3 regions of the Kitasatospora sp. NPDC101447 genome follow, and region 3 is predicted to be linked to each of the others. Evidence: riboswitches for the same ligand, from Rfam matches in the RefSeq annotation. Region 3 holds a riboswitch; each other region holds the start of a gene.
The links. Region 3 has a riboswitch for S-adenosylmethionine ahead of thrC (threonine synthase). Riboswitches for the same ligand answer to the same signal wherever they lie in the genome.

Region 1 (9,770 bases), on a different contig from region 3:
CTCGCCGTCCTGGCGCTGCTCGCCGCCTCCGGACGGGCCGGCGCCGACAGCCGTACCGACGAGGCCGGTGCCGGGAGCCGGACCGGCGAGTGACCCCGTCCGCGCGACGCGGACCTCCCCGACCGTTCCCCGCACACAGCGCAGGTGGCCATGACCAGTCGTCCGAACATCCTGTTGATCGTCACCGACGAGGAGCGGGCCGCGATCCCCCGCCCGCAGGGCTTCACGCTCCCCGCCCGGGAACGACTCGCCGAGCGGGGCACCACCTTCGACCGGTACTACACCGCCTCGGCCATGTGCAGCTCCGCGCGGTCCGTGATCTACACCGGCCGGCACCTGCCGCTGACCGAGATCTACGACAACGACAACATGCCCTACATCCGCCCGCTGGACCCGGCGCTGGGCACCCTCGGCACGATGCTGCGCCAGGCCGGCTACCACTGCACGTACCAGGGCAAGTGGCACCTGTCGAACGCCTACGTCACCCCGCAGAACCCGGGACCGACCACCGACGCCCTGGAGCCCTACGGGTTCAGCGAGTTCAACGACTGGGGCGACATCGACGGCGGCGTCTGGGCCGGGCTCAAGATCGACCCCGTGATCGCCGGCCAGGCCGTCAAGTGGCTGCGCAACCGCGCCCCGGCGGTGGCGGACGACCAGCCCTGGTTCATGGCCGTCAACTTCGTCAACCCGCACGACATCATGAGCTTCGACTACGGCGGGAAGCCCCGGGTGCGGCTGCCCTTCGGCCTCGCGCACGCCGTGCTGGCGCGCGGCCCCGCCGACGTCCCGCTCTACCGCCGCCGCTGGGACTTCGACCTGCCCGCCGGCCTGCACGACGACCTCTCCGGCGCCGCGCCGGCGGTGGCGGAGTTCGCGCGCATGCTCGACACGGTGTTCGGTCCGGTGGCCGACGACCGGCACTGGTACGACGGCCTGAACTTCTACCTCAACGCCATCCGGGACGTCGACCGCAGCATCGACCTCGTGCTCGACGCGCTGCAGGCCTCCGGCCAGGCTGACCGGACGGTGGTCGTGTTCACCTCCGACCACGGCGAGATGGCCGGCTCCCACGGCCTGCGCCAGAAGGGCAACCTGCTCTACGACGAGAACTTCCACGTCCCGTTCGTGCTGTGCCACCCGGACGCGCCCGGCGGCGGCCGCACCGACGCGCTCGCCTCCGCGGTCGACATCGCGCCCACCCTGCTGGAGTTCGCGGGCCTGGACCGGGCGGCCGCCGCCTCCCGCTTCCCCGACCTGCACGGTCACTCCTTGTCACCGGTGCTGGAGGGCGGGGAGGTCCGCGAGGGCGTGCTCACCGCCGTCGAGTCGATCACCGCCCTGGACGCCGGGTTCTGGTTCGAGTTCGCCGACCCGCAGGCCCAGCAGCGCATCCAGTCGGGGGAGCTGCGCCCGGACTGGGACAAGCGCGGCTTCCTGCGCGGCTACCTCGACCGGCGGTACAGCTTCGGGCGCTACTTCTCCCCGCTCCGGCCCAATCGCCCGACCAGCCCCGAGGCGCTGTACGCGCAGAACGACGTGGTGCTCTACGACCGGGAGGAGGACCCCGGCGAGGTGCGCAACCTCGCGGCCGATCCGGCCCACCGCGACCTCGTCGCCCGGTACAGCGCCCGGCTGGAGGACCTCATCACCGCGGAGGTCGGCGCCGACACCCGCGCGTGGGTCACCGAACGCCCCCGGCTGCTCGGCTGGCCCACCTGGCACGGCGACACCGACCGTCCCGTGCCCGCCGGCGCCGCGGCCCGCGGGTGAACCCGTGGCCGACCTCGTGGCCGGACCGGTGGCCGACGTCGTGGCCGACCCCACGGACGCGGCGTCACGGTCCGTGACCTCGTCGCGGTCCGCGCACGACAGGACGGGAGTCCGGCCCTACCGTGAACGTAGGACTTCTGTTCCCTTCCAGGCGGTCGTCATGCGAGCAGCCGGGCCCCACCGCCCGGCTGCCCGCCCCTCCCGTCTCCCGTTGCCCGAGAGGCGGTTGCCACCGAAGGAGTCAATGTCATGACCAGCAGTGTTGCCGGGGCCGGCCCCAGCACCCACGCCCCCGAACCCCGTCCCTTCGCGACCGGGTGGACCATCTTCGCCGGGGTCATGATGATCGCCGGCGGCATCATGGCGGTGTTCCAGGGGATCGCCGCCATCACCAAGGACAGCCTGATCGTCGTCACCCGGCACTACGTCTACTCGATGAACACCGAAGGGTGGGGCTGGATCCACGTCATCGTCGGGGTCGTCCTGGTGCTGGCGGGCGTGGCGCTGTTCAGCGGTGCTCCCTGGGCCCGGGTCGTCGGTGTCGCCGTCGCCGGCCTGAGCATGATCGCCAACTTCCTGTGGCTGCCCTACTACCCGCTCTGGGCCATCGTCCTGATCGCGCTCGACGCCTTCGTCATCTGGGCGCTGTGCGTCGGCACCACGAAGAAGGCGAGCTGACCACCCGACGGGCCGACGGCCCGTAGGAACCCCCGGGCCGGCCACCACCGCGTGGCCGGCCCGATCGCGTCCGGGGGAGGGGAGTGGAGGGCGAGCGGAGGGCGAGTGGAGGGGGAGGCTTGGCGGGCGGCCCGGGGCATCTTGTATCGTTCCTCGCGAATCATCCAGAGGGGTGGAGGGACCGGCCCTACGAAGCCCCGGCAACTCCCCGTTCGACCCGGCGTCCGAAGTACGCGCCGTGCCGTGCGGGGGCAGTGCCAACTCCGGCCTGTCGCCACTGTGGCGCGGGAAAGATGAGGAGACACGGTGCTCTCTGTGCTGTCCTTCGCCCGGGCGCTTCCCGCCCCGGCCCTTCCGCGTACCCGTCTCGTGCCCGGCGCAGGCAATCGGCCGACTTCTCCGGCCCGTCCTCGCTGACCACCCCCCGGCTCCCCGTCCGGGAGCCCCCGTGAGCGAAGCCCACCCGCCGCTCACGGGATTCGAGACGGAGTACCCATCCATGGACAACACGAGCGGCGTCGGCGTGCTCGACAAGGTCACCTCGATCCTCGGCACCCTGGAGGCAGGTCCCGCCACCCTGGCCGGACTCGTCACCGCCACCGGCCTGGCCCGGCCCACCGCCCACCGGCTCGCCGTGGCACTCGAACACCACCGGCTGGTCACCAGGGACATGCAGGGCCGGTTCATCCTCGGCCCCCGGCTCACCGAGCTCTCGGCGGCCGCCGGGGAGGACCGACTGCTGGCCGCAGCCGGCTCCGTCCTCGCCCACCTGCGCGACGTGACCGGCGAGAGCGCCCAGCTCTACCGCCGCCAGGGCGAGATCCGGATCTGCGTGGCCGCCGCCGAGCGCCTCTCCGGCCTGCGCGACACCGTACCGGTGGGGGTCACCCTCCCGATGAAGGTCGGTGCGGCCGCCCAGGTCCTGCTCGCCTGGGAGGAGCCCGAGCGGCTGCACCGCGGGCTGCAGGGCGCCCGCTTCACCGCCACCGCGCTGAGCGGGGTCCGGCGGCGCGGCTGGGCCCAGTCCATCGGCGAGCGTGAACTCGGGGTCGCCTCCGTGTCCGCGCCCGTCCGCGGCCCCTCCAACCGGGTGGTGGCCGCGGTGTCGGTCTCCGGCCCGATCGAGCGGCTCACCCGGCACCCTGGAGCCCAGCTCTCCCAGGCGGTCGTCGAGGCGGCCCACCGGCTCACCGAGGCCCTGCGCCACACCTGACCGGTTCACCGGGCCGCGCCTGCCCGGCTTCGCGCCGTTCGGCTTCGCGCTGCCCGGCTTCGCCCCGTCCGGCCTCGCGCTGCCCGGACGCGCGGTCCTCTGGCGCGGGCCGGGAGGAGGCGGCGGCCGGCGACACCGGGAACGGGGTGAACCGAACACGGCACGCCATCCGTGCAGGGGTCGGGGGCCGCGTTGCACCGCCGTCACCCGCCGCCGCCACGGCGGCCGGCGGCGGTCCGGGCTCGCCGCCTCGCGCGCTCCTCCGATCTCCCCCCGGGGCGCGCGCGAGGCGTTCCCTGCTCCACGAACTCCACAGGAGAGAAGCACAGATGAAGCACGTACGCCGGGCGGCCGTGGTCACCGGGGGTGCGGTCGCCGCCCTCGCACTGGCGGGCACCGGGACCGCCTTCGCCTGGAAGCCGAGCGACGCCTCGCTGGAGGTCGGCTGCCGGGCGGACGCCGGCCACGTCGAGCTCGTCCTCGGCAATCGCTACAAGGCCGCCGGCGACTACACCCTGAGCCTGGTCGGCGGCTCCGAGGAGTACCACGGCCGCATCGACGCCAACGCCACCGTCAAGCTGACCGTCAGCTACTCGGGCAAGGGCGACACCTGGCGCTACACCCTGGCGGACACCCACGTGGACAAGAAGGTCGCGGACGTTCCGCTGTGCCCGTCCGCCACCCCGACGCCGACCGGCACCCCGACCACCACCCCCTCCGTCCCGGCGACCCCGGTCCCGACCCCGACCAAGTCGGTCCCGGCCTCGCCGAGCGCCACGCCGTCGGCCACCACCCCGGCCCCGACCGGCACCCCGACCACCACCCCCTCCGTCCCGGCGACCCCGGTCCCGACCCCGATCAAGTCGGTCCCGGCCTCGCCGAGCGCCACGCCGTCGGCCACCACCCCGGCCCCGACCGGCACCCCGACCACCACCCCGTCGGCCACGCCGTCCGCCATGCCCAGCGCGACCGGCACCGCCCCGGCGCTGGCCCAGACCGGTGGCGGGGACAACACCCCGCTCGCCCTGGCCGGCGGCGCCGTGCTGGCCGCCGGTGCGGGCCTGGTGTTCGCCGCCCGCAAGGTCGCGGCCAAGCGCCGCGCCTGACCGAGCACCGATCGGGGCGATCGCGGCGCCGGGGTCCGGGAACACCGGACCTCGGGGCCCCACGGCATTTGACGGCCTGTGCCGCCGGGCCGTCCACGGAAGGGGAGTGAGATGTTCGTCGATGGATCCTGGCGGATCACGGTGACCGGCAAGGACGCCGACTTCGACCAGCGGGCGGTGGTGATCACCCCGTACGGCACCCTGGTGCTGGCCGGCCGGGTGGGGGAGTCGCTCGTGGTCGACGCGGACACCTGGGAGCTGAGGCTCGAACACCTCCGGCCGGGCGGAGGTTGGCGCCCGGACGTCCAGGTGGTGCCCGGCCCGGTGGCCGAGACCGGCGGCGTGCGCAGCCGGGAGGTCCGCGCCCGGGACTGCCACTGGCCGGGCGTGCCCGGCACCGACCTGCCGCGCAACCTCGTGCTGCGCCTCGACGCGCTCGGCGCCGCGGCCCCGGCCGCGCGGCGGGAGACGACCGGGGCGATCGGACCGGCCTCGGCACCGCTGGTGCGGACCAGTTCGGACCCTGAGCTCGGCGCCCTGCGGCCGACGGAGCGGCGGGGGACGCCGGCCGACCGGACCGCCCCGGGCCAGGCGCCTGCCCCGGCCCCGGCCGTACGGCGGGCCACCACCGGCTGGTGAGGCGGGAGTCGGCGAAGAGGGGCGGCTCTGCGGGCAGCCACCCCTCGGTCGTACCGGGGCCGTCAGCTGTCGATCTTGAACGACTCCCCGTAGACCTTCCAGGCCAGCGGGGCCTTGAGTTCGAGGTTGCCCGCCTTCAGGAACACCAGCTGCTCGGTGTCCACCCGGTCGGTCTCCTCGTGGGCGGCCTCCGTCTTCATCGCGGCCCGGCGGGCGTCGAGGAAGGCGGCCAGGTAGGCCTTCTCGTCGCCGCCCTGAGCCGGGGTCTTCGCCTTCTTCATGGCGGCGGCCCGGATGCCGCCGAAGCTGACCGGCTCGTCGCCGGGGCCGTGCATGACGATGGCGTCGTAGTAGACGAACTGGCCGAGGGCGTGCAGGCCGTCGGTCTGGGCCTGCATCACCGAGGGGTTGAAGTAGACCCGGTCCCGCTCGTCCGTCCGGGCCTGCTTCGCCGGGCCGCCCGGCACAGGCAAGACCACCGTCGCCCGGCTGTACGGGCGGCTGCTGGCCGAACTGGGCGTGCTGCCCGCGGGCCAGCTGGTCGAGACCGCCCGCGCCGACCTGGTCGGCCGGTACGTGGGGCACACCGCGCAGCGGGCGGCTGCAGCTCGGGCCCCGGCTGTACGGCACGGGCGACGTCGGCCGCGACTGCGCCGGGTACGGCACCTTCACGGCCGCCCTGGTGGCCCGCCGCCGCACCGGCGAGGCCGGCCCCTCCGGCCTCGCCCCCGAGGCCCGCGTCCCGGCGATCGTGGTCACCGACGACGCCGGGGCCACCACCCCGGACCTGCTGGGCGGCGGGATCCGCGCCGCCGTCGACAAGGGCGCCCGGGTGATCGCGGTCGAGGTGCCCGTCCCCGGGCCGAGCGACGCGCTCGGCGACGCCGTCGCGTACGCGGCGGCGCACGGCGCGCTGGTCGTCGCCCCGGCGGCCCCGGACGGTCGCAGCAGCAGTTCGCCGGTGTTCCCGGCCTCCTACCCGGGCGTGCTCGCGGTGGCCTCGACCGGGCCGAACGGCCCGTCCGGCGGCGGCCTGGGCGGCCGGGTCGACCTGGCCGCGCCCGGCGAGCTCGTGACGGGTACCGGGCCCGGTGGCGGCCTGTTCACCGCCTCCGGACCGGGCTGCGCCACCGCCTACGTGGCGGCCGCGGCCGCCCTGGTGCTCGCGCTGCGGCCCGAGCTGACCGCGGAACAGCTGACCCGGCGGCTGGAGACGACCGCCTACCACCCCGGCACCCGGCTGCCGGACGCCGCGGTGGGCTTCGGGGTGGTCGACCCGGTCGCCGCCGGCACCGGCTCCTGGCCCGGCGCGGCCCGGGCGGCCGCCCCGGGTGACCCGGTGCGGGCGGACCCGGGGCCGGACCGCTCGAAGGCCTGGCGGGCCCTCGCGGTGGCGGGTGGCAGCGCCGGGGTGGTCCTGCTGGTGGCCTTCGGCGGTCTGACCGCGCGGCTCGGCCGCCGAGGGACCGGGCGCGCCGCCGGCTGACGGCCCGGTCCGGGGCGCGGCGGGGCCCGTCCCGCGCGCCGGCGAGGTTTCCTCCGGCAAAGTGCCGCCCAGGTGAACAATCGCGAGCACGTTTTCCGTTCAACAACACGACAGGCGGGCGAGCGGCTCGCGTCCAGGGCCGGGCAGATGGGTGAGGTGGGCTCCGATGAGGACCAGGGCGGTGGACCGTGATGGTGACAGACTGACGGTCATGACGGGCGGTGGGGACGGTAACGGGCAGGGCGGCACCGGGCGCGGCGGGAGCGGGCCGGACGACGAGGCGACGGCGCGTCGGCTGATCGCCGCCTGGCTGGCCGGTGAGGCCGCCGAACCGGCGCCCGCCCCGGCCGCCGGCGCCGAGCGGCCCGCCGGGGCCGTCCCGACCGGGGCCGTCCCGACCGGGTGGTGCGTCCCCCCGGCCGCCGCCCGGGAGGTCATCGCCGTGGCCCGGCGGATGGCCCTGCACGGACGGCAGGGCCGGGCCTGGCCGGCCCCCGGAGCCGAGCACCTGATGCTGGCCCGCGCCCTGGTGGTCGACGAGCATCCCTCGGCCGCGGCGTGGTCCGAGCGGGAGCGGGTCGAACTGGCCGGCTGGATCGCGGTCCTGGTGCGGCGCTTCGGCGAGGACGGCGTCCAGCAGCTGACCGCCGCACTCGCGGCCCGGTCCTGAGCGTCCGGTCCTGAGCGCCCGGTCCCGGGCACCCGGGCTCCCGGGCCGTCGGGCAACCGCCACCCGGACACCTTCGCACCGGGGCTCATCACACACCGTCCCCGCGGCTGCCCGCCGATGCCGTTGTACCGGAGCGAAGGACGGAGCCGTGGCCGAGGAAGCCGTCGACTCACCCGTGGGCGCCCAGCAGCGCGCCGATCACCCCACCCGGGGCCGTGCAACCGTGGACCAGGACACCCTGGTCGAGCTGTACCGCGCGGGCCGGGTCGGCCCTTCGATTCGCCCCGTTGAACGGAAGCCGTGCGCCGAGGGGTTCAGATCGGATCGGGGCGGATCGAACCCTGGAGGGGGTGCCGTCCGTGCAACCGGTTGAGGCCGGCCGGGAGCGGCCGGGAGCGGCCGGGAGCCGGGAGCCGGTGATCGGCGGCGGCGGTCGACGCGAGGACGGACGAGGAGAGGACAGCGATGGCCTGGTACCAGGGGGCGAGCCGGATCACGGTGACGGCGGTGGAGGGGCGGTTCCCGCAGCGGGTGGTGGTGACCGTCCCGGGTGCCGCGCCGGTGGAGGTCCCCGGCGAGGTCGGCGCCGTCCACCTCGTCGAGGCGGAGCGCTGGCAGCTCGACCTGGAGCACTGCCACGCGGGCGAGTGGTGTCCCAACATCCGTGCGGTGCAGGGTCGTTGGCAGGAGATCCGGGGTGTGCTGACGCAGGCCGTGCACAGCCGCAACCGCGATGCGGCGGGCGACCGCCAGGACCGCAACCTGGTGCTGCGGATCGAGCGGGTCACCCCGGGCGGTGACGAGTCCCCGGCGGTGACCGCGGCCCTCGCCGCCCGCCGCACCACCAGCGCGCACCGGGCCCCGGCGGCCCCGGCCGGCCTGGCCGCGCTGCGCACCTCGACCGGTCCGGCGAGCGGCACCACGGCCCCGGGCGTGCGGACGACCACCGCGGGCTCCGAGCCCGACTTCCTGCGGCCGGCCGCCCCGGCGGGCCGGACCGCCGGTGCGGGAGGCGCCACCCGGACGACCAGCACGACCACTTCGTGGAGCGGCTGACGACTACTCCACGGGGGAGCAGCGGGCCAGCCGGGCCTGCACCAGCTCCACCTGACGGGTCATCCGCCCCTGCTCAGCGGCGAGTTCCAGGGCCCGCTCCCAGTGCCGGCGCGCCTCGGCCGGCAGCCCCCGGTCGTACATCACCTGGCCGATGAAGTCGGCGAAGTCGAACTCCGCGTGGGCCTGGTTGCCCTGGGCCCGGCCGAGTTCCAGCACCCGGTGGATCTGCGCCACGGCCTCGTCGGTGCGGCCCAGGGCGCGCAGGATCTGGGCGTGGGTCTTGGCGGAGATCACCAGGTACGGGCCCGACTCGCGCCCGGCCAGCAGCTCCAGCGACTCCTCGATCGGCGCGAGCGCCTCCTCGGAGCGCTCCGCCCGGAACAGCGTGTGCGCCAGGTTGTTGAGTGCCTGGGAGAGCAGCCGGGGGTCGCCCTGCTCCCGCGCGTGGGCGACCGTCTCGGCGAAGCCCGCCAGGGCCCTGCCGGGCTCGCCGTAGTCGTCGGCGAAGCTGGTTCACATGCTGAGGTAGCGGTGTCGCAGGACGGGGAGGCTCTCCGGGTCGGCGACGGCGACGGCGCGCTCGGACTGCTCCAGGGCCTCCCGCCGCCTGCCCAGCCTGCCCAGCCAGCCCAGCGAGAGGCTGTGGTCGTACAGGTGCGGCCAGTCGGCGGCGGTGCCGGCGGTCTCGGCGGCCGTCAGGGCCTGCCGGGCCGCCTCCTCCCAGGCGCGGAACAGGCCCGCGTCGAGGTAGAGGTAGCCGGCGTTCTCGACCATCCGGCAGGCGTGCCGGTGGGCGCCCCACTGGCAGGCCAGGGCGATCAGGGCGCGGACGGTCGGTTCCTCGGCCCGGAACCAGGCCAGGGCGTCGGAGGACGTGGCGAACTCCGGGGTGCCGCCGGTCGGCGGGTGGGCCGGGCGGTGGTGGCGGGCCTCCGGCCGGGCGAGGACGAGCCCGGCGGCGGTCGCGGCCAGGTGGTGGTCGAACAGCCGCTCCAGGGCCGCGTGCCGGGTGGCGGCCGGCAGCTCCTCGGCCGCGTGCCGGGCGTGCAGCCGTAGCAGGTCGTGCCGCTCGAAGCGGCCCGGCGCGCTCTCCTCGACCAGGTGCGCCAGGTGCAGCAGTTCCAGCGCGGCGGCGGCCGTGCGCCGGTC
Region 2 (9,770 bases), on a different contig from region 3:
AGTGGTGGTCGGTGCACTCGGCGGGCCCGGGGGTGGCCTACCTGGTCCACGTGATCGGTTTCTCGGCCGGCTTCCTCTACACCTGCACGGTGGTCCGCCACCCCCCGAGACGGCCCGGCTGACGCCCGATACGCTGGCGGCACCCCACAAAGGAGCGCGAACAGTGATCACCGCCATCGTCCTGATCAAGACCAGTGTCGACCGCATCCCGGAGATCGCCGAGGCCATCGCTTCCATCGAGGGCGTCAGCGAGGTGTACTCGGTGACCGGTGGATACGACCTGGTGGCGATGGTCCGGGTGCGCCGCCACGACGACCTGGCCGAGGTCATCCCGGGCCGGCTCAACAAGGTCCCCGGCGTGGCCCACACCGAGACCCAGATCGCCTTCCGCACCTACTCCCAGCACGACCTGGAGGCGGCCTTCGCCCTCGGCCTGGACGAGTAGCGGGGCCCCCGGGCTCAGCCCTCCCGACGCGCGCGGGCTCAGCCCTCCCGGCGGGTGTCCGCGACGCAACGCCCGCCCTCGTTGCGGTAGTTCCACGCCGCGCCGTCCGTGACCAGCTCGCGGACGGCGGTGAGGAAGCGGTCGATGTGCTCGTCCGGGGTCCCGGCGCCGAAGCTGACCCGGATGGCGTTCAGGCTGCGCTCGCCCGGCAGCGAGGGGTCCGGAGCGCCGCAGCTGGACTCGACGGCGGTGGCCTCGTCGTCCAGCAGGGTCCGCACCAGCGGGTGGGCGCAGAAGAGGCCGTCGCGCACCCCGATGCCGTACTCGGCGGACAGCGCGGCCGAGAAGTGCGAGCTGTTCCAGCCCCGGACGACGAAGGACAGCACGCCCACCCGGGCCGAGCCGGCGCCGAACAGGTTCAGCACCTTGACCTGCGGGACCTCCGCCAGCCCGGCGGTCAGCCGGTCGACCAGCTGCCGCTCACGGGCCTCCAGGGCGTCGAAGCCGGCCTCGCCCAGGGCGCGGCAGGCCGAGGCGATCGCGTAGGCGCCGATGACGTTCGGCGAGCCGGCCTCGTGCCGGGCCGGGCCGGTCTGCCACTGCACGGCCACCGAGCCGTCCGTCTCCCGGGCCACCGTGCGGGTCGCCCCGCCGCCGGCCAGGTACGGCTCGGCCGCGTCCAGCCAGTCCGCCCGGCCGGCCAGCACCCCGGCGCCGAACGGCGCGTAGATCTTGTGGCCGGAGAAGGCGATCCAGTCGACGTCCAGCTCGCGCACCGAGACCCGGTGGTGCGGGGCCAGCTGGGCCGCGTCCAGCACCACCCGGGCGCCGTGCCGGTGCGCCGTCCCGGTCAGCTCGGCGACTGGCCACAGCTCGCCGGTCACGTTGGAGGCGCCGGTGACGCAGAGCAGCTTGGGGCCCTCGGGCGCCTCGGCGAGCGCGGCGTCCAGGGCGGCCACCGCCTCGGCCCGGGAGCGCGGCGCGCGCAGGTAGGTCACGTCCAGTCCGGCGTGCGCCCAGGGCAGCAGCGAGGCGTGGTGCTCGGTCTCGAAGGCGAACACCCGGGTGCCGGCCGGAACGGCGGCGGCCAGCAGGTTGAGCGAGTCGGTGGTGGCCCGGGTGAAAACGACCTGGTCGCCCTCGCGCAGGTCGAGGAACTCGGCGACGGTGCGGCGGCTCTGCTCGAAGAGGTCGGTGGACAGCTGCGAGAGGTACCCGGCGCCGCGGTGCACGCTGCCGTAGTACGGCGCGTAGGCCGCGACGTCGTCCCAGACCCGCTGCAGTGCCGGCGCGCTGGCCGCGTAGTCGAGCGCCGCGTAGCCGACCTTCTCACCGCTGGCGAGCGGGACCTGGACGTCGGAGCCGAGCACGGCGAGCGGGGCGGTGGTCTCGGTGGCGAGAGAGGACATGAGGATGCACTCCTTCAGGGGCCTGGGACCCCGGGAGTGCCACTCGTCGGGTGTCCGCGCTTGTCGCACGGACGGTTTGCCGTGGCGACCCGGTCCTCACCCAGGGCACCCCGCCACGGACGGAGGGTTGCCGGACAGCAAGCTGGGGCTTGACGCTGTCACTCATGACCTGGCGCCGACTCTAGGGTCGCGTCCGGCGGGCGGTCAAACGGGCATCCACCATCCGGACAGCCGGGGAGCCCGCGCCGGAGTTTCCGACACGGGCTCCCAACCACCGCTTCAGTTACGGCTGGTGGCCTCCGACCAGCGCCGCAGCAGCTCCTGTGCGACGCCGGAGTCGATGGCCTCCGCCGCCCGCGCCATGCCCGCCGCGAGCTGCTCGGCCAGCGGCGCGTCGCCCAGGTCGAGCGCGACCAGCGCCGCCGCCGTGTTCAGCAGGACGGCGTCCCGCACCGGCCCGCGCTCGCCCGCCAGCAGACGGCGCGCGACCTCCGCGTTGTACGCCGGGTCCCCGCCGCGCAGCGACTCGATGCCGACCAGCTCGATGCCGACCTCCCGCGGGTCGAAGGAGGTCTCGGTGACCACCCCGTCGCGCACCACCCACACCCGCGAGGTCGTGGTGATGGTCAGTTCGTCCAGCCCGTCGTCGCCGCGGAAGACCAGCGCCGTCGAGCCGCGCCGGGCGAGCACCCCGGCGATCAGCCCGGACAGCCGGGTGTCGAAGCAGCCGATGGCGTGGGAGGTGACCTTGGCCGGGTTGGTCAGCGGGCCGAGGATGTTGAAGGCGGTCGGCACCCCGAGGTCGCGCCGCGCGGTGGCGGCGTGCCGCATCGAGGGGTGGAACTTCGCCGCGAAGCAGAAGGTGAGGCCGACCTCCTCGGCCACCTCGGCGACCCGCCGGGCGGAGAGGTCCAGCGCCACCCCGAGCTTCTCCAGCACGTCCGAGGACCCGGTGGAGGAGGAGGCGGCCCGGTTGCCGTGCTTGACCACCTTGGCACCGGCCGCCGCCGCGACGATCGCCGACATCGTGGAGATGTTGACGGTCTTCGCCCGGTCGCCGCCGGTGCCGACGATGTCCACCGCCGGGCCGGCGATGTCCAGCGGCTCGGCGTGCGCGTACATCGCGTCGACCAGACCGGTGACCTCGTCGACCGTCTCGCCCTTGGACCGCAGCGCGATCATGAAGCCGGCCACCTGGGCGGGGGAGGCCTCGCCGCTCATGATCCGGTCCATCGCCCACGCGGTGGACGAGCGGTCGAGGTCCTCCCCCTTCAACAGGGCCGTCAGGAGATCCGGCCAGGAGCGGACCACCTGCGCGGGGTCGCTACCGCCGTTCGCAGGGTTCACGTTCACCATGGCTGACTCCAGCTGTCGTCTGTCCCCCCGCTCCGGGGGGCGTCCGTACGGATGGAGCCAGCCTATCGAGCGGCAGGGCCCCCAGGGCCCCGTCTTCTCTAGTACTGAGACGCCGCCGCTCAGCGGGCGGCCGGCGCCCGCTTGGCCAGCCGGGCCCGCAGCAGGGTGGCGACCGCCCCGGCCAGCGCCACCGGGTCCACCGGGTGGGAGATCGCGGCGTCGGCCCGGCTCCAGGCGGCGAGCCAGGAGTCCTGCGGCCGGCCGATCAGCACCAGCACCGGCGGGCAGCCGTAGATCTCGTCCTTCAGCTGGCGCCCGAGCCCCAGCCCGCCGGCCGGGACCGCCTCGCCGTCCAGCACGCAGAGGTCCACGCCGCCCTTCTCCAGCGCCTTGAGCACCGCCGGGGTGGTCGCGCACTCCAGGTAGGACAGCTCCGGAAGATCCTCGGCGGGCCGACGGCCGAGTGCCGTCAGCACCTGCTCGCGGGTGTTGCGGTCGTCGCTGTAGACGAGGACGGTGAGCGTCTCATCGGTCGTGTACGCCATGGACCCTGCTCCCTCAAGTGTGATCCGGACCACGTTCGCCTGATCCGGATGCTACTCCCGATCACCCTCCGCCGAGTGCCCCTCGCGCACGTTCCTCCTCAAGCCGCCGCGCCCCGGTCTCACCCTCCTGGAGGACTGCCCGTCACCCGGACCCGCCCGGTCCACCCGTACGGCCGACCCCCGGCCCGCTCCCCTACCTCCGGCCGCTGCTCCGACCGTGCATCGACGCGCCGGGCAACGGGGTCGTAGAGTGCCCCGAGGAACCGTCAGAAAAGGGACACGCCGCTGCTCAGCCCCCGTACACCCACCCCGTCGGCCCCCAAGCGGGCATACCGCACGCACCGGACACTCCGAGGGACACCCCCCGGCGTGAAGACGGAATAAGGGACCGACATAATGTCCGTCGTGGCGACAGCAACAGCAGTAGAAACCGGGCACGCGCACGGATCGGTCAACCGGCCGAACATGGTCAGCGTCGGAACGATCGTCTGGCTCAGTTCCGAGTTGATGTTCTTCGCGGCCCTCTTCGCGATGTACTTCACGCTCCGCTCCGTCAAGGGAGCCGAGTTCTGGACCGAGAAGGCCCACGCCCTCAACGTGGCGTTCTCCTCGGTCAACACCACGGTCCTGGTGCTCTCCTCGCTCACCTGCCAGCTCGGCGTGTTCGCCGCCGAGCGCGGTGACGTGAAGAAGCTCCGCATGTGGTTCATCATCACGTTCGTCATGGGCGCGGTCTTCATCGGCGGCCAGGTCTACGAGTACACCGAGCTGGTCAAGAAGGATGGTCTGTCGCTGTCCTCCGACCCGTACGGCACGGTGTTCTACCTGACCACCGGCTTCCACGGCCTGCACGTGACGGGTGGTCTGATCGCCTTCCTGCTGGTCCTGGGACGGACGTACGCAGCCAAGCGCTTCACGCACGAGCAGGCCACCGCCGCGATCGTCGTGTCGTACTACTGGCACTTCGTCGACGTCGTGTGGATCGGCCTGTTCGCGACCATCTACCTGATCAAGTAACCAGCTGATCAGGTCGCTGGCCACCGGCTGCGGCCCCCGCCCTCACCGGCGACGGGCCGCTTCTGCCGGTGCCGACGCTCCCACCGACCGACCGCGCGCGCAGCCCTAGACAGGCAGCCTCGTGCCGGCCAGACCGGCCGCCGGGTGCACCCACCAGTCGACCAGATCCTGACACCGGGGTTATTCCGTGAAAAAGCTCTCCGCACGACGGCGCCACCCATTGGCGGCGCTGGTCGTCCTACTTCTCGCCCTGGCGGCAACCGGGGGGCTGTACGCCGCGTTCGCGCCCGCCGACAAGGCGCAGGCCGACGTCGCCGCGCAGTCGCTCGCGATCGATGAGGGCAAGAAGCTCTTCGCCGTCGGTTGCTCCTCCTGCCACGGCCTGAACGGCCAGGGCAGCAGTGACGGTCCGAGCCTGGTCGGCGTCGGTTCCGCCGCCGTCGACTTCCAGGTCGGCACCGGCCGCATGCCGGCCCAGCAGCCCGGCGCCCAGGTGCCGCGCAAGAAGGCCATCTACACCCAGGCCGAGATCGACCAGCTCGCCGCCTTCGTCGCCTCCCTCGGTCCCGGCCCGGTGACCCCGACGGAGGAGCAGTACACCTCGACCAACCCGGAGGACATCTCCAAGGGTGGCGAGCTGTTCCGCACCAACTGCGCCCAGTGCCACAACTTCGCCGGCCAGGGTGGTGCCCTGACCAAGGGCAAGTACGCCCCGTCGCTGGAGGGCGTGGATCCCAAGCACATCTACGAGGCCATGCAGACCGGCCCGCAGAACATGCCGTCGTTCCCGGACACCACCATGCCCGAGGAGCAGAAGAAGCAGATCGTGGCCTTCGTCCGCCACACCACCAGCGACGAGCCCAACCCCGGGGGTCTCACGCTCGGCAGCCTCGGTCCGGTGACCGAGGGCCTGTTCGGCTGGATCTTCGGTCTTGGCACGCTCATCGCGGTCGCGATCTGGGTCGCCGCCCACACCACCAAGGCCAAGAAGTCATGAGCCACGACATGTCAGAGAACCTCCCGGAGTCGCACGGCTCCGCCGGCGAGGTCGCCGAGCACGGCAACCCGTTCGCCGACCCGGGCCTGCCGGCCCACGAGCCCCGTCGCACCGACATCGACGAGAAGGCCGCCCGGCGCGCCGAGCGCCAGGTCTCGCTGATGTTCGTGATCTCGATGCTCGCCACCGTCGGCTTCATCGCCTCGTACGTGGCCATCGACCCGGACAAGATCGTCTACATCTTCCCGCTGGGTCACGTCAGCGCGCTGAACTTCGCGCTGGGTCTGACCCTGGGCGTCGCGCTCTTCATGATCGGCGCGGGCGCGGTCCACTGGGCCCGCACCCTGATGTCGGACGTCGAGCTGCCGGCCGAGCGTCACCCGATCGAGGCCGACGACGAGGTCCGCGCGGACGTCATCGAGCAGTTCAAGACCGGCGCCGCCGAGTCCGGCTTCGGCCGCCGCAAGATGATCCGCAACACCCTCATCGGTTCGATGGCGCTGGTCCCGCTCTCCGGCGTGGTCCTGCTCCGCGACCTCGGCCCGCTCCCGGAGAAGAAGCTCCAGGAGACCGGCTGGAAGGAGGCGACTCCGGCCAAGCCGCTGCAGCTGGTCAACATGAACACCATGCTGCCGCTGAAGCCGCAGGACGTCGCCATCGGCTCGCTGACCTTCGCCATGCCCGAGGGCCTGAGCACCCACGACGAGGACTTCCAGCAGCGGATCGCCAAGGACGCCCTGATGCTGGTGCGCATCGCACCGGAGGACATCAAGGACGACAACTCCAAGGAGCTGGGCTTCGAGGGCATCCTGGCCTACTCGAAGATCTGCACCCACGTCGGCTGCCCGATCAGCCTGTACGAGCAGCAGACCCACCACGCGCTCTGCCCCTGCCACCAGTCGACCTTCGACCTGGCGGACGGCGCGCGCGTCATCTTCGGCCCGGCCGGCCACCCGCTGCCGCAGCTGAAGATCACCACTGACGACAAGGGCAACCTGGTCGCCACCGGCGACTTCGCGGAGCCCGTCGGCCCGAGCTTCTGGGAGCGTGCTCGATGAGTAGCGCGAGCAGCACCACGACCGGTGCCGCCAAGCCGTCCAGCACGCGTGCCAAGCCCGCCAACAAGTGGGAGGCCGCGGCTGACTGGACGGACGGCCGGCTGGGGATCTACTCCCTCGCCAAGGCCAACCTGCGGAAGATCTTCCCGGACCACTGGTCCTTCATGCTGGGCGAGATCTGCCTCTACTCGTTCGTCATCATCATCCTGACCGGTGTCTACCTGACGCTGTTCTTCAAGCCCTCCATGGGCGAGGTGATCTACAACGGGTCGTACGTCCCGCTCAAGGGCATCGGCATGTCCGAGGCCTACGCGTCGACGCTCGACATCAGCTTCGAGGTCCGCGGTGGCCTGCTGATCCGTCAGATCCACCACTGGGCCGCGCTGGTCTTCGTGGCCGCGATGCTCGTGCACATGATGCGCGTGTTCTTCACCGGCGCGTTCCGCAAGCCCCGCGAGATCAACTGGGTCTTCGGCTTCCTGCTGCTGGTCCTGGGCATGTTCGACGGCTTCTTCGGCTACTCGCTGCCGGACGACCTGCTGTCGGGTACCGGTATCCGCTTCATGGAAGGCGCGATCCTCGCCGTCCCGCTGGTCGGCACCTACCTGCAGATGTTCCTGTACGGCGGCGAGTTCCCCGGGCACGACATCATCCCGCGGTTCTTCACCATCCACGTGCTGCTGATCCCGGGCATCATGCTCGGCCTGCTGGTGGCGCACCTGATCCTGGTCTTCTACCACAAGCACACCCAGTGGGCGGGCCCGGGCAAGACCGAGAAGAACGTCGTCGGCATGCCGCTGATGCCGGTCTACATGGCCAAGGCCGGTGGCTTCTTCTTCCTGGTGTTCGGTCTGATCGCCGCCATCTCGGCGATCGCCTCGATCAACCCGATCTGGGCCTACGGCCCGTACCGCCCGGACCAGGTGTCCACGGACGCCCAGCCCGACTGGTACATGGGCTTCTCCGAGGGTCTGATCCGCGTCATGCCGGGCTGGGAGATCAGCCTGTGGGGCCACACCCTGAACCTGGGTGTCTTCGTCCCGCTGATGATCTTCCCGCTGGTCCTGGTCGCGATCGCGGTCTACCCGTTCATCGAGGGCTGGATCACCGGCGACAAGCGCGAGCACCACATCCTGGACCGCCCGCGCAACGCCCCGGTCCGCACCGCCCTGGGTGCCGCCTGGATCAGCCTGTACCTGGTGCTGCTGATCGGTGGTGGCAACGACCTGTTCGCCACCCACCTGCACCTGTCGATCAACTCGATCACCTACTTCGTCCGCGTCGGCTTCTTCGTCGTCCCGGTCATCACCTTCATCGTCACCAAGCGCTGGTGCCTCGGCCTCCAGCGCCGTGACAAGGAGAAGGTGCTGCACGGCCGCGAGACGGGCGTCATCAAGCGCCTGCCGCACGGCGAGTTCGTCGAGGTGCACGCGCAGCTGCCGCAGAAGGACCTGTTCAAGCTCACCGCGCACGAGCAGAACCAGCCGGTCGAGCTGCCGGCCCAGGCGGACGAGAACGGCGTGGCCCGCAAGGCCGGCGTCCTCACCCGCACCCGGGCCAAGCTGTCCCGCGGCTACTACGGCGAGGGCAGCCAGATCCCCAAGCCGACCGCCGAGGAGCACCACGAGATCACCAGCGGCCACGGCCACCACTGATCCCGTACCCGCGTCACCCCGAGGGCCGCTGACCAGAGTTCGTCTGGTCGGCGGCCCTCGGCCTTTCCGCATCCGCCGGCCCGTCCCCGACCGCGTCTCCAGGAGCCTCCCGTGCAGCTCTCCGTCGACACCGCCTCCGCCACGCCGCCGTACGAGCAGATCCGCGCCCAGATCGCGGAGCGGGCCCGCACCGGGGAGCTGCCCACCGGGCTGAAGCTGCCCACCGTACGGGCCCTGGCCGAGGAGCTGGGGCTGGCCGCCGGCACCGTCGCCCGGGCGTACCGGGAGCTGGAGACGGACGGCGTGGTGGAGACCCACGGCCGGCGCGGCACCCTGATCGCCGCCACCGGGGACAGCGCGCACCGGCTGGCCGCCGCGGCCGCCGCCGAGTACGCCGAGCGCGCGAGCCGCCTCGGGCTCTCCCACGCGGACGCCGTGGCCGCGGTGGTCACCGCGCTGGGGCTGGCCTACCCGGAGGCCTGACGGCCCGTGCGGGGCCAGGACGGCCCCGCACGGGTCCGCACGGGCCCGGCACTGCCCCGGTCAGACCTCGGGGCGGATCATCCCCGCGGCGGGGGCCTGACCGGCCGGAACCGTGGTGCTGAGGGGCTGTCCGACGGCGCTGTGCTTGACCCAGTCCGTCCAGGCCACGTTCCAGTCCCCGAAGCCGTTGCCGAACGGCTCCATCGCGGCGCCCTGGCTGTTCACCACCGTCACCAGGTCCCCCACCCGGGTGTTCTCGTAGAACCACTTGGCGTTGTCGGTGCTCATGCCGGTACAGCCGTGGCTGACGTTCGCGACGCCCTGCGAGCCGACCGACCAGGGCGCCGCGTGCACGTACTCGCCGCTCCAGGTCACCCGGGTGGCCCACTTCACGTCGAGGTCGTACGACTCCGAGCTGCCGGCGGCTATGCCGATGGTCTCGCCGCTCATCCGGACGGACTGCTCCTGGCCGAGCACCACCTTGATGCCGTTGCGGGTGTCGAAGCCGGGCTTGCCGGTGGTGACCGGGATGGTCCGCACGACCTCGCCGTCACGCTTCAGGGTGAGCTCGTGGGCGGCCGCGTCGACCACCGACTCGACCCGCGCCCCGATCCGCAGCTTCAGCGCGCTGCGGTCGCCGCCGTAGAGGCCGTCCGAGATCCGGCTGCCGGTGGCGTCGAAGGCCAGCGCGACGGTCGTGCCGGCCGGCCAGTAGTCCTCCGGCCGGAAGTGCAGGTCCTTGTCGTCCACCCAGTACCAGGCGCCCGTGACGGCGGGCTGGGAGGTCACGGTCAGGCTCTGCTCG
Region 3 (9,770 bases):
TTGGGGGAGGCCCTCACCGGGAGTTGAGCGGGGCCAGCGCGTTGAGCTGGTCGAGGAACCACTGCTGCGGGGGGAGTGCGGTGGCCGCCGCCGCGAGGCGCTTGGTGCGGCCGGCGCGCTCCTCCTCGGGCATGGTCAGCGCGGTGTGCAGGGCGTCGGCGGTGGCGATGACGTCGTACGGGTTGACCGTCAGGGCGTCGTCGGCCAGTTCCGCGTGGGCGCCGGCCTCCCGGGAGAGGACCAGGGCGCAGCCGCGGTCGGAGACGACCGGGACCTCCTTGGCCACCAGGTTCATGCCGTCCCGGATCGGGTTCACCAGGGCGACGTCGGCCAGGCGGTAGGCGGCGAGGGAGCGCGGGAAGTCGTCGTCGACGTGCAGGATCAGGGGCTGCCAGTCCGGGGTGGCGAACTCGGTGTCGATGGCGTCGGCGAGTTCGCGGACCTGCGCCGTGTAGTTGCGGTACTCGGCCAGGTCGGTCCGCGACGGGTAGGCGAAGGCGATGTGGACCACGCGGTCGTGCCACTCGGGGCGGGTGCGGAGCAGGTGCCGGTAGGCCAGCAGGCCGCGGACGATGTTCTTGCTCAGCTCGGTGCGGTCGACCCGGACGATCGTGCGGCGCTCGCCGACGGCCTCGCGCAGGGCGGCGAGGCGTTCGTCCACGTCGGGGCGGTGGGAGCGTTCGCGCAGGAAGTCGGCGTCGGCGCCGAGGGCGTGGACGCCGAGGGCGGTGGTGCGGCCGTCGAGGGTGACGGTGAGCGCCTCGTGGTCGACGTCGGCGCCGAGGAGGTCCGCGCAGCAGGCGGCGAAGGCGCGGGCCCAGCGTTCGGTGAGGAAGCCGGCCCGGTCGGCGCCGAGGATGCCGGTGAGGACGGCGCGGGCGACGTCGTCGGGGAGCATCCGGTAGTACTCGGGCGGGGCCCAGGGGGTGTGCGAGAAGTGGCCGATCCGCAGGTCGGGGCGGGCGGCGCGGAGCAGCGCCGGGGCCAGGGACAGGTGGTAGTCCTGGACGAGGACGGCGGCGTTCGGGGCGGCCTCGGTGGCCAGCGCCTCGGCGAAGGCCGCGTTGTAGGCCCGGTAGGCGGCCCATTCGGTGCGGAAGTCGGCGTCGAAGGCGGGGGCGGTGGGGGTCGCGTAGAGCAGGTGGTGGACGAACCAGAGGGTGGAGTTGGCGACGCCGTTGTAGGCGCGGGCGAAGGTCTCGGGGTCGATGTCCAGCATTCGGACGGCCTGCCCGCCGACGTCGTGGCCGGCCAGGTCGAGGCGGCCGTCGGGGGCTTCCGCGGCGGCTCTGCGGTCCGCGGCGCCGAGGGCCGCGCAGACCCAGACGGCGTTCGGGTCGTCGATGGCGGAGAGGCCGGAGACCAGGCCCCCGCCGCCGCGCCGCAGGGTCAGCGTGCCGTCGTCGGCGGTGCTGAACGACACCGGTCCCCGGTTGGAGGCCACCAGGACGGGGGCGGTGCCGGTCGCACTCGAACGTTCGGTCGTGAGATCGCCCATGGTTGGCATGTTGCCGGGCGCTCGGCGTGGCAAACCCGTCATCGGTGGGTGGCGTATTCGGGGACGGTGTGCATCGGGGGGCGTTCCAGGGCGGTCACCGGGTGGGTGTGGGCGAGGAAGGCGCGGGTCTCCGGGTCGCGGGCGAACTGGGTGAGCTCCGGGCGGACCAGGTCGGCGGAGGCCTTGAGCCGGTGGGCGCGGTCGAGGCGTTCGAGCGCGGTGCGGTAGATGGTGGCGGCCATCCGGCCGAGGGCCTGGCCGTCCTGGTGGCGGTGGTGCCGGACGCCGACGTCCACCTGGGCCAGGGCGTCCAGGCCGACCAGCTCCAACGCGTCGACGAGCAGGCCGAGTTCGACGCCGTAGCCGGTGGGGAAGGGCAGCCGTTCGAGCAGTGAGCGGCGGGCCGCGTACTCGCCGCCGAGGGGTTGGACGAAGCCGGCGAGTTCCGGCCAGTGCAGGTTGAGGAGGGGGCGGGCGACGAGTTCGGTGACCCGGCCGCCGCCGGCCGGGAGGACGGCGGCGCGGTCCCCCGCGGCGGAGCCGCTCAGTGCGACTTCGAGGGGGCGGTCGTACATGGCCTTGACCAGCTGGATGGACTCGTCGGTCAGCAGCGGCCCGACGATGCCGGAGACGAAGGCCGGGTCGAACTCGCGCAGGTCGGCGTCCACGAAGCAGACGATGTCGCCGCGGGTGACCAGCAGCGAGCGCCAGAGCACCTCGCCCTTGCCGGGGGCGGCGGGCAGCCGGGGCAGGATGGCGTCGCGGTGCTCCACCCGGGCGCCGGCCTCGGCGGCGGCCTCGGCCGTGGCGTCGGTGGAGCCGGAGTCGACCACGACGAGTTCGTCGACCAGCGGGAGGCGTTCCATCAGCTCGCGGCGGACGGTGCGGACGATGTCGCCGACGGTGGCCTCCTCGTCCAAGGCGGGGAGGACGACGCTGATCGTGCGGCCGGTGCGTTCCTTGGCCGCGAGGAGGGTGTCGACCGGCCGGTCGGCCGCGCTCCAGGAGCGGCGGCGCAGCCAGGACGCCGCCTGCGGGAGGAGCTCGGGAGTCGGTTCGGCGGGCACGGAAGTCTCCTCGGCGGGTCGGGTGGGACGGGTCATCTCGCGTGGCGGACGGTCCCGTTCAGGATTGGCGCCTTCGGATACAGTCTTCGTACAGCGGTAGGACCCATGCACGCCGGGGTCGCCGTCGAGCACCACCACAATTTCACAAGCTCATCCAGAGGGACTGAGGGAACGGCCCGTTGACGTCCCGGCAACCTTCTCGCGCGGCTGTCGACGACAGGCCCCGGCGGGACAGGTGCCAATTCCGGCCTGTGGCGCGTCCGCGCTGCGGGGAAGATGAGGAGAGAGGCCTCGCCGTCATGGCTATCGACACTGCCGCACCAGTTTCCGTGGACCTCGGCCCCGCTGCCGCCCTGTCCTGTCGGGAGTGCGGAACCCGCTTCCCGCTCGGTCCCAGCTTCGCGTGCCTGGAGTGCTTCGGCCCGCTGGAGATCGCCTACGAGTTCGGCAGCGAGGGCGCCGAGGAGCTGCGCAAGCGGATCGAGGCCGGCCCGACTTCGGTCTGGCGGTACGCGCCGCTGCTGCCGGTGCCGGCCGACGTCGCGTCCAAGCCCAACCTGAACCCGGGCTGGACCCCGCTGGTGAAGGCGGACAATCTGGGCCGCGAGCTCGGCTTCACCGCGCAGCTGCACATCAAGGACGACTCCGGGAACCCGACGCACTCGTTCAAGGACCGCGTGGTGGCCTGCGCCATCGAGGCGGCGCGGGCGTTCGGCTACACGACGCTGTCCTGCTCCTCCACCGGCAACCTGGCCGGTGCGGTGGGCGCGGCGGCCGCCCGGGCCGGCTTCCGGTCCTGCGTGTTCATCCCGCACGACCTGGAGCAGGGCAAGGTCGTCATGGCCGGGGTGTACGGCGGCGAGCTGGTCGGCATCGAGGGCAACTACGACGACGTGAACCGCTTCTGCTCGGAGCTGATCGGGGACCCGGCCGGCGAGGGCTGGGGCTTCGTCAACGTCAACCTGCGGCCGTACTACGGCGAGGGCTCCAAGACGCTGGCGTACGAGATCTGCGAGCAGCTCGGCTGGCGGCTGCCGGAGCAGATCGTGATCCCGATCGCCTCGGGCTCCCAGCTGACGAAGATCGACAAGGGGCTGCAGGAGCTGATCAAGCTCGGCCTGGTCGAGGACCGGCCGTACCGGGTCTTCGGCGCCCAGGCCGAGGGCTGCTCCCCGGTGTCGGCCGCCTTCAAGGCCGGCCGGGACGTGATCAAGCCGGTCAAGCCGGACACCATCGCCAAGTCGCTGGCGATCGGCAACCCGGCCGACGGCCCGTACGTGCTGGACATCGCCCGCCGCACGGGCGGCGCGGTGGAGGACGTCACGGACGCCGAGGTCGTGGCGGCGATCCGGCTGCTGGCGCGGACCGAGGGCATCTTCGCCGAGACCGCGGGCGGGGTGACCGTCGGCGTGCTGAAGAAGCTGGTCGAGACCGGGCAGCTGGACCCGGCCAAGGAGACCGTCGCGATCAACACCGGCGACGGCCTGAAGACCCTGGACGCCGTCTCCGACGCCGGGATGAGCGCCGTCATCCGCCCGACGCTGGACGCGTTCCGCGCCGCCGGCCTCGCGTCCGCCTGAACCACGCCGCCGGCCCCGTGCCCGCCCCGACCGCTGCCCCGCAGGGCCGCACCCCCGCAAGGAGAGTCATGAGCGCCAACGTCCGCATCCCCACCATCCTGCGCACCTACACCGGCGGCGCCGCCGAGGTGACCGCCGAGGGCGCCACCCTGGGCGAGGTCATCGCCGACCTGGAGAAGAACCACGCGGGCATCTCCGCCCGCATCCTGGACGACACCGGCAAGCTGCGCCGTTTCGTCAACGTCTACGTGAACGACGACGACGTGCGCTTCGCCGAGGGCCTGGCGACCGAGATCGAGGACGGCGCCGGCGTCTCGATCATTCCGGCGGTGGCCGGCGGCTGCTGAGCCGTCCCGCGCGCCATTCGGCCGCCCGTACGTACGGAATTCCGCTCTCCGTATGTACGGGCGGCCGGTTGCATTCCGGCGGGAATATTTCCGGGTCGAGTCGGAGTAGAGTGTCGCTCGGTTGGGAACAGGGGTTCCCTCTCGGCCGTTCGCGGCGTTCCGCCGGGCAGGGCCCGGCCGATGGGACCGGGCCGTGAAACATGTCAGGCCGATGTCAGAATTACCGCGGGGATTTGGGTAATTCGTCCGCTATGTCCCGCGTGGAATGCCGAGATTTTTCCGGTTCGGCCCGTCCTGTCCCTTGCCGGCGGGGCGGAATTACCGGCGGTTGACCCTGTTGCAGAGGGCTTCGGTCCGGATACATTCAGCGGCGGTCGACGCAATCACCCGCTCACCGGAGCCCGTTGGGCGTTCCGTGCGGAGGGTTGCGGCGTGCACGGCCGCGCCCAGGGGGGGTTCCCCGGGTGGGCCGTCAACCAACCCGGGCCCGCGACCTGCGGGCGCGTGAAGGGCCAGCACAGCACTAGGGGAGTTCGGAATGGCTCAGGGCACCGTCAAGTGGTTCAACGCGGAGAAGGGCTACGGCTTTATCGCGGTCGACGGTGGTGCGGACGTCTTCGTCCACTACAGCGCGATCCAGATGGACGGCTACCGCACCCTTGAGGAGGGCCAGCGGGTCGAGTTCGAGATTTCCCAGGGACAGAAGGGCCCGCAGGCGGACATGGTTCGCGCGGCGGTCTGACCCCTTCCGACTCCAGGAGCTCGGCGCGGCCCACGGCTGGTGACCGCTCGCTTCTCGACGGGCCCGTACGACACGCGTCGTACGGGCCCGTCGCCGTTCCCGGGCGGCCCCCGGGGGTGGTCCCAGCGGCGGCTCGCGGGTTGGCGATTGGGCTTGCACTCGACCACCCGGAGTGCTAATCATTGGCGTTAGCACTCACAGCGTGAGAGTGACAGCGGACCGGGTCGGTGAGGCCCCCGGGAGCGGTAGGGGAAAAGACCCCCGCACACCAGGGCCGTCCGTCGCGGGCACCCCTTGGTCCGAGCAGTCGACCGTGTCCCGGAGGACCACTTCTGATGGCCAAGATCATCGCCTTTGATGAGGAAGCTCGCCGCGGCCTTGAGCGTGGCATGAACCAGCTCGCCGACGCAGTGAAGGTCACGCTCGGCCCCAAGGGTCGCAACGTCGTGCTGGAGAAGAAGTGGGGCGCCCCCACGATCACCAACGACGGTGTCTCCATCGCCAAGGAGATCGAGCTCGAAGACCCGTACGAGAAGATCGGTGCGGAGCTCGTCAAGGAGGTCGCCAAGAAGACGGACGACGTCGCGGGTGACGGCACCACCACCGCCACCGTGCTCGCCCAGGCCCTGGTTCGCGAGGGTCTGCGCAACGTCGCCGCCGGCGCCAACCCGATGGCCCTGAAGCGCGGCATCGAGAAGGCCGTCGCGGCCGTCTCCGACCAGCTGCTGGCCCAGGCCAAGGACGTGGAGACCAAGGAGCAGATCGCCTCCACCGCCTCCATCTCCGCCGCCGACACCCAGATCGGCGAGCTGATCGCCGAGGCCATGGACAAGGTCGGCAAGGAAGGCGTCATCACCGTCGAGGAGAGCAACACCTTCGGCCTGGAGCTTGAGCTCACCGAGGGCATGCGCTTCGACAAGGGCTACATCTCCGCCTACTTCGCCACCGACCTGGAGCGCATGGAGGCGACGTTCGAGGACCCGTACATCCTCATCGCCAACTCCAAGATCGGCTCGGTCAAGGACCTGCTCCCGCTGCTGGAGAAGGTCATGCAGAGCGGCAAGCCGCTCGTCATCATCGCCGAGGACGTCGAGGGCGAGGCCCTGTCGACCCTGGTCGTGAACAAGATCCGCGGCACCTTCAAGTCCGTCGCCGTCAAGGCCCCGGGCTTCGGCGACCGCCGCAAGGCCATGCTCGGCGACATCGCCATCCTCACCGGTGGCACCGTGATCTCCGAGGAGGTCGGCCTCAAGCTGGAGAACGCCGGCATCGACCTGCTGGGCACCGCCCGCAAGGTGGTCATCACCAAGGACGAGACCACCATCGTCGACGGTGGCGGCGACAGCGAGCAGGTCGCGGGCCGCGTGAACCAGATCCGCGCCGAGATCGAGAACAGCGACTCGGACTACGACCGCGAGAAGCTCCAGGAGCGCCTCGCCAAGCTGGCCGGCGGCGTGGCCGTCATCAAGGCCGGCGCGGCCACCGAGGTGGAGCTCAAGGAGCGCAAGCACCGCATCGAGGACGCCGTCCGCAACGCCAAGGCCGCCGTCGAGGAGGGCATCGTCGCCGGTGGTGGCGTCGCCCTGCTGCAGGCCGGTGTCGCCTTCGACAAGCTGGAGCTGGACGGCGACGAGGCCACCGGTGCCAACATCGTCAAGGTCGCGCTGGAGGCCCCGATCAAGCAGATCGCGACCAACGCCGGCCTGGAGGGTGGCGTCGTGGTGGAGAAGGTGCGCAACCTCCCCGCCGGTCACGGCCTGAACGCCGCCACCAACGAGTACGTCGACCTGGTCGCCGCGGGCATCATCGACCCGGCCAAGGTCACCCGCTCCGCGCTGCAGAACGCCGCCTCCATCGCGGCGCTGTTCCTCACCACCGAGGCCGTCATCGCCGACAAGCCGGAGAAGGCCTCCGCGGCCGCCGGCGGCGGCATGCCGGGCGGTGACATGGACTTCTGATCCTGATCGCTTCGATCGGATCGGTTCGTTCCTCGTCCGCGTGGGCGGTTCCCTTCGGGGAGCCGCCCACGCGGCGTTTCCGCGTTCCGGCGCGCCGACGGAGAATGGACGGATGGCAGCTGACGACATCGAGACCGCCCTGCACAACGCGCGGGCACTGATCCTGGCCGACCTCACCGCGCGGGACGTGGCGGACGCCGCCGTCGTCTCGCTGGTGGAGCAGGCGGTGACGCACCGCCGCTGGTGGCTGGAGCAGTGGCCGGACGGCACCGAGTACGTGCTCGGGCTGGTCGCCCAGGACGTCCAGGACGCGCTGCTGGAGGCGTACGGGCGCTGGCCGCTGTGCACCGGGTGCGCGGCCGACGGGGACCCGCACGCGCTGAGCGTGGAGCCCGAGCTGGGGCCGGAGCCGCACTGGGTGTGCGGCAAGCAGGGCGCGGTGGTGGCGCCGGTCGGGAAGCTGGTCTGAGGGGAGCCGGTCCGAGGGAAGCTGGTCTGGGGGGCTGGTCCGGGGAGGCTGCTCAACCCTCCAGGCGGCGGAGTTCGGCCGTCAGGTTGGCGTGGGCGGCGTCCGTGAAGCGCTCGCGGGCGGCGGGGGTGCGGTAGAGCGCGGGCAGTGCCAGGAGCCCGCGCAGCACGGCGGCGCGGCCGGCGCGGAAGTCCGGCTCGGGGACGAAGCCGTACTCCTCCCGGACGGCGGCCGCGTACGCCGCGTACGCCTCGGGGGTCCCGCCGAGGACGGCGAGGTCCGCGTCGCAGAGCACCTCGCCGTCGCGGTCGCCCGGTGCGGGGTCGTGGGTGACGGTGAGCAGGACGAGCCGTTCGACCTCGGCCACCCGGGCGGCGGGCAGGCCGGCGGCGGTGAGGGCCCGGACGGCCAGGGCGGCGCTGCGCTCCTCGTTCTCGCTGCGGTCGGGCCGGTAGACGGCGTCGTGGAACCAGGCCGCGAGGCGGACGGCGTCCGGGTCGGCGGCGTGCCCGGCCAGGTCGTCGACGTGCCGCAGGACCGCGCTCAGGTGTTCCCGGGTGTGGTACCGGCGCTGCGGCTCCGACCAGCGGCGCAGCAGCTCCCGGCCGTACGGTTCGGGGTCGGTCGCGGCGTCGCAGCGGTGCAGCAGGGCGGTCCAGGCGGGGAGCAGTTCCTCGGAGATCGTCATGGGTTCCATTCTGTCCGGCGATTCAGGTGGACGGTATATGCCGTCGGGCGATATATGTGGACCATGACAGAACGCTCCATGCAGGAGCCGACACTGCTTCTGCTCACCGCGCTCGCCGATGCCCCGAGGCACGGCTACGCGCTCATCCAGGAGATCGCCGTGATCTCGGAGGGCCGGGTCAAGATGCGCACCGGCACGCTCTACGGAGCGCTCGACCGGCTGCTGGGCCAGGGCCTGATCGAGGTCGCCGCCGAGGAGGTGGTGGACGGCCGTGCCCGGCGCACCTACGCGCTGACGGACGCCGGCCGCGGTGCGCTGGCCGCCGAGGCCGCGCGGCTGCGGGCGGTGGCCACCGAGGCGGAACGCCGGCTCGCCGCGCTCCGCTCGGTGCTGAAGGGGAAGTCGGGGCCCGAGGGGCGGGCCCTGGGGGGAGGGGGTCTCGCATGACCACGCCGACGATCGGAGCGCCCCCGGCCGCGCTGAGGGCCGCGCTCCAGCTGTTCCCGGCCGGCTACCGGCGGGTGAACGGCGACGAGATGGTGGCGGTCTTCGCCGACGCCACGGCGGAGGCGGACCGCTCGGCCGTCGCCCGGGAGGTGTTCGACCTGGCCGCGTACGGGCTGCGGGTGCGGCTCGGGCTGACCGGCTCCTCGGTGATCGGGCGCGTGCTCGCGCTGGCCGCCCCGATGGTCGCGGGTGCGCTGGCCGGCTCCGGGCTGGTGCCCTGGGTCGCCGACCCGGACCGGGCCACGTTCCAGCTGACCTGGGACCGCTCGTACACCTCGTACGCCATGACCTTCGCGCCGGCGGTGGCCGCGATGCTGCTGGGTGTGGCGGCGGTGCTGGGGCGCTGGACGGCCGTGCGGGTCATCGCGCTGGTGCAGGCGGTGCTCGGGTTGTCCGTGCTGGCCCAGGCGTTCGGCGGGCCGGGGTTCATCGACTGGTGGTGGATGGGGTACGTCGGCATGGCGACCCTGCCGGCCGCGCTCGCCGCGGTGCTGCTGTTCGCGGCGCCGACGGAACTGCTGCCGCGGCCGACCTGGCGCACCCGGGGGACGGTGCTGGGCGCGGTGGCCGGGGGCGGGCTGCTGGTGGCGCTCCAGCGCTGGGACGACACCACCTTCCCGCTGGACCAGCAGTGGTTCGTGGTGCTGCTGATGGTGCCGCTGCTGCTGACCTTCACCGCGTTGCGCGGGCGGGAGCTGCCGGCCGCGGTGGGCGTCGCGGTGCTGTCGCTGACGACGTTCGCGAGCCTGTTCAACATCTGGCGGGAGTCGGGCGGGATCCCGCACCTGCTGCCGATCGCGCTGCCGGTGCTGGCTCTGCTGGTGATCGTCGCGATGGCGATGCGCCGGACCGGGCGGGGCGGCGCGGGCGGTCCGGGGGCCGGCGGCGACGCCGGTCAGGAGCGCGCCGCGGCG

Region 1: linked by a shared signal. The riboswitch ahead of ACIRST_RS03590 (IclR family transcriptional regulator) and the one ahead of thrC (threonine synthase) in region 3 are both predicted to bind S-adenosylmethionine.
Region 2: linked by a shared signal. The riboswitch ahead of ACIRST_RS13470 (aminotransferase class V-fold PLP-dependent enzyme) and the one ahead of thrC (threonine synthase) in region 3 are both predicted to bind S-adenosylmethionine.

Annotation. Positions count from the first base shown of each region.
Region 1 covers NZ_JBIWNL010000002.1:234,193-243,962, forward strand. Annotated here, with positions in the region: gene ACIRST_RS03575 (hypothetical protein) at 1-93, shown strand, start outside; gene ACIRST_RS03580 (sulfatase-like hydrolase/transferase) at 151-1,773, shown strand; gene ACIRST_RS03585 (hypothetical protein) at 2,023-2,451, shown strand; SAM riboswitch class I at 2,609-2,751, shown strand; gene ACIRST_RS03590 (IclR family transcriptional regulator) at 2,951-3,664, shown strand; gene ACIRST_RS03595 (LPXTG cell wall anchor domain-containing protein) at 3,994-4,770, shown strand; gene ACIRST_RS03600 (hypothetical protein) at 4,882-5,409, shown strand; partial or broken gene ACIRST_RS03605 (chitosanase) at 5,472-5,858, opposite strand; partial or broken gene ACIRST_RS03610 (AAA family ATPase) at 5,857-6,003, shown strand; gene ACIRST_RS03615 (S8 family serine peptidase) at 6,029-6,895, shown strand; gene ACIRST_RS03620 (hypothetical protein) at 7,107-7,565, shown strand; gene ACIRST_RS03625 (hypothetical protein) at 8,031-8,621, shown strand; gene ACIRST_RS03630 (hypothetical protein) at 8,625-8,915, opposite strand; partial or broken gene ACIRST_RS03635 (hypothetical protein) at 8,958-9,095, opposite strand.
Region 2 covers NZ_JBIWNL010000007.1:212,513-222,282, reverse strand. Annotated here, with positions in the region: gene ACIRST_RS13480 (rhomboid family intramembrane serine protease) at 1-122, shown strand, start outside; gene ACIRST_RS13475 (Lrp/AsnC family transcriptional regulator) at 164-445, shown strand; gene ACIRST_RS13470 (aminotransferase class V-fold PLP-dependent enzyme) at 484-1,854, opposite strand; SAM riboswitch class IV at 1,906-2,024, opposite strand; gene trpD (anthranilate phosphoribosyltransferase) at 2,134-3,210, opposite strand; gene ACIRST_RS13460 (hypothetical protein) at 3,330-3,755, opposite strand; gene ACIRST_RS13455 (heme-copper oxidase subunit III) at 4,152-4,772, shown strand; gene ACIRST_RS13450 (c-type cytochrome) at 4,960-5,769, shown strand; gene ACIRST_RS13445 (Rieske 2Fe-2S domain-containing protein) at 5,778-6,827, shown strand; gene ACIRST_RS13440 (cytochrome bc complex cytochrome b subunit) at 6,824-8,482, shown strand; gene ACIRST_RS13435 (GntR family transcriptional regulator) at 8,594-8,965, shown strand; gene ACIRST_RS13430 (Ig-like domain-containing protein) at 9,026-9,770, opposite strand, start outside.
Region 3 covers NZ_JBIWNL010000037.1:69,202-78,971, reverse strand. Annotated here, with positions in the region: gene otsB (trehalose-phosphatase) at 1-27, shown strand, start outside; gene ACIRST_RS34565 (trehalose-6-phosphate synthase) at 14-1,498, opposite strand; gene ACIRST_RS34560 (glucosyl-3-phosphoglycerate synthase) at 1,537-2,565, opposite strand; SAM riboswitch class I at 2,713-2,848, shown strand; gene thrC (threonine synthase) at 2,865-4,145, shown strand; gene ACIRST_RS34550 (ubiquitin-like small modifier protein 1) at 4,214-4,492, shown strand; gene ACIRST_RS34545 (cold-shock protein) at 5,031-5,234, shown strand; gene groL (chaperonin GroEL) at 5,570-7,192, shown strand; gene ACIRST_RS34535 (hypothetical protein) at 7,305-7,661, shown strand; gene ACIRST_RS34530 (hypothetical protein) at 7,714-8,349, opposite strand; gene ACIRST_RS34525 (PadR family transcriptional regulator) at 8,413-8,796, shown strand; gene ACIRST_RS34520 (hypothetical protein) at 8,793-9,770, shown strand, end outside.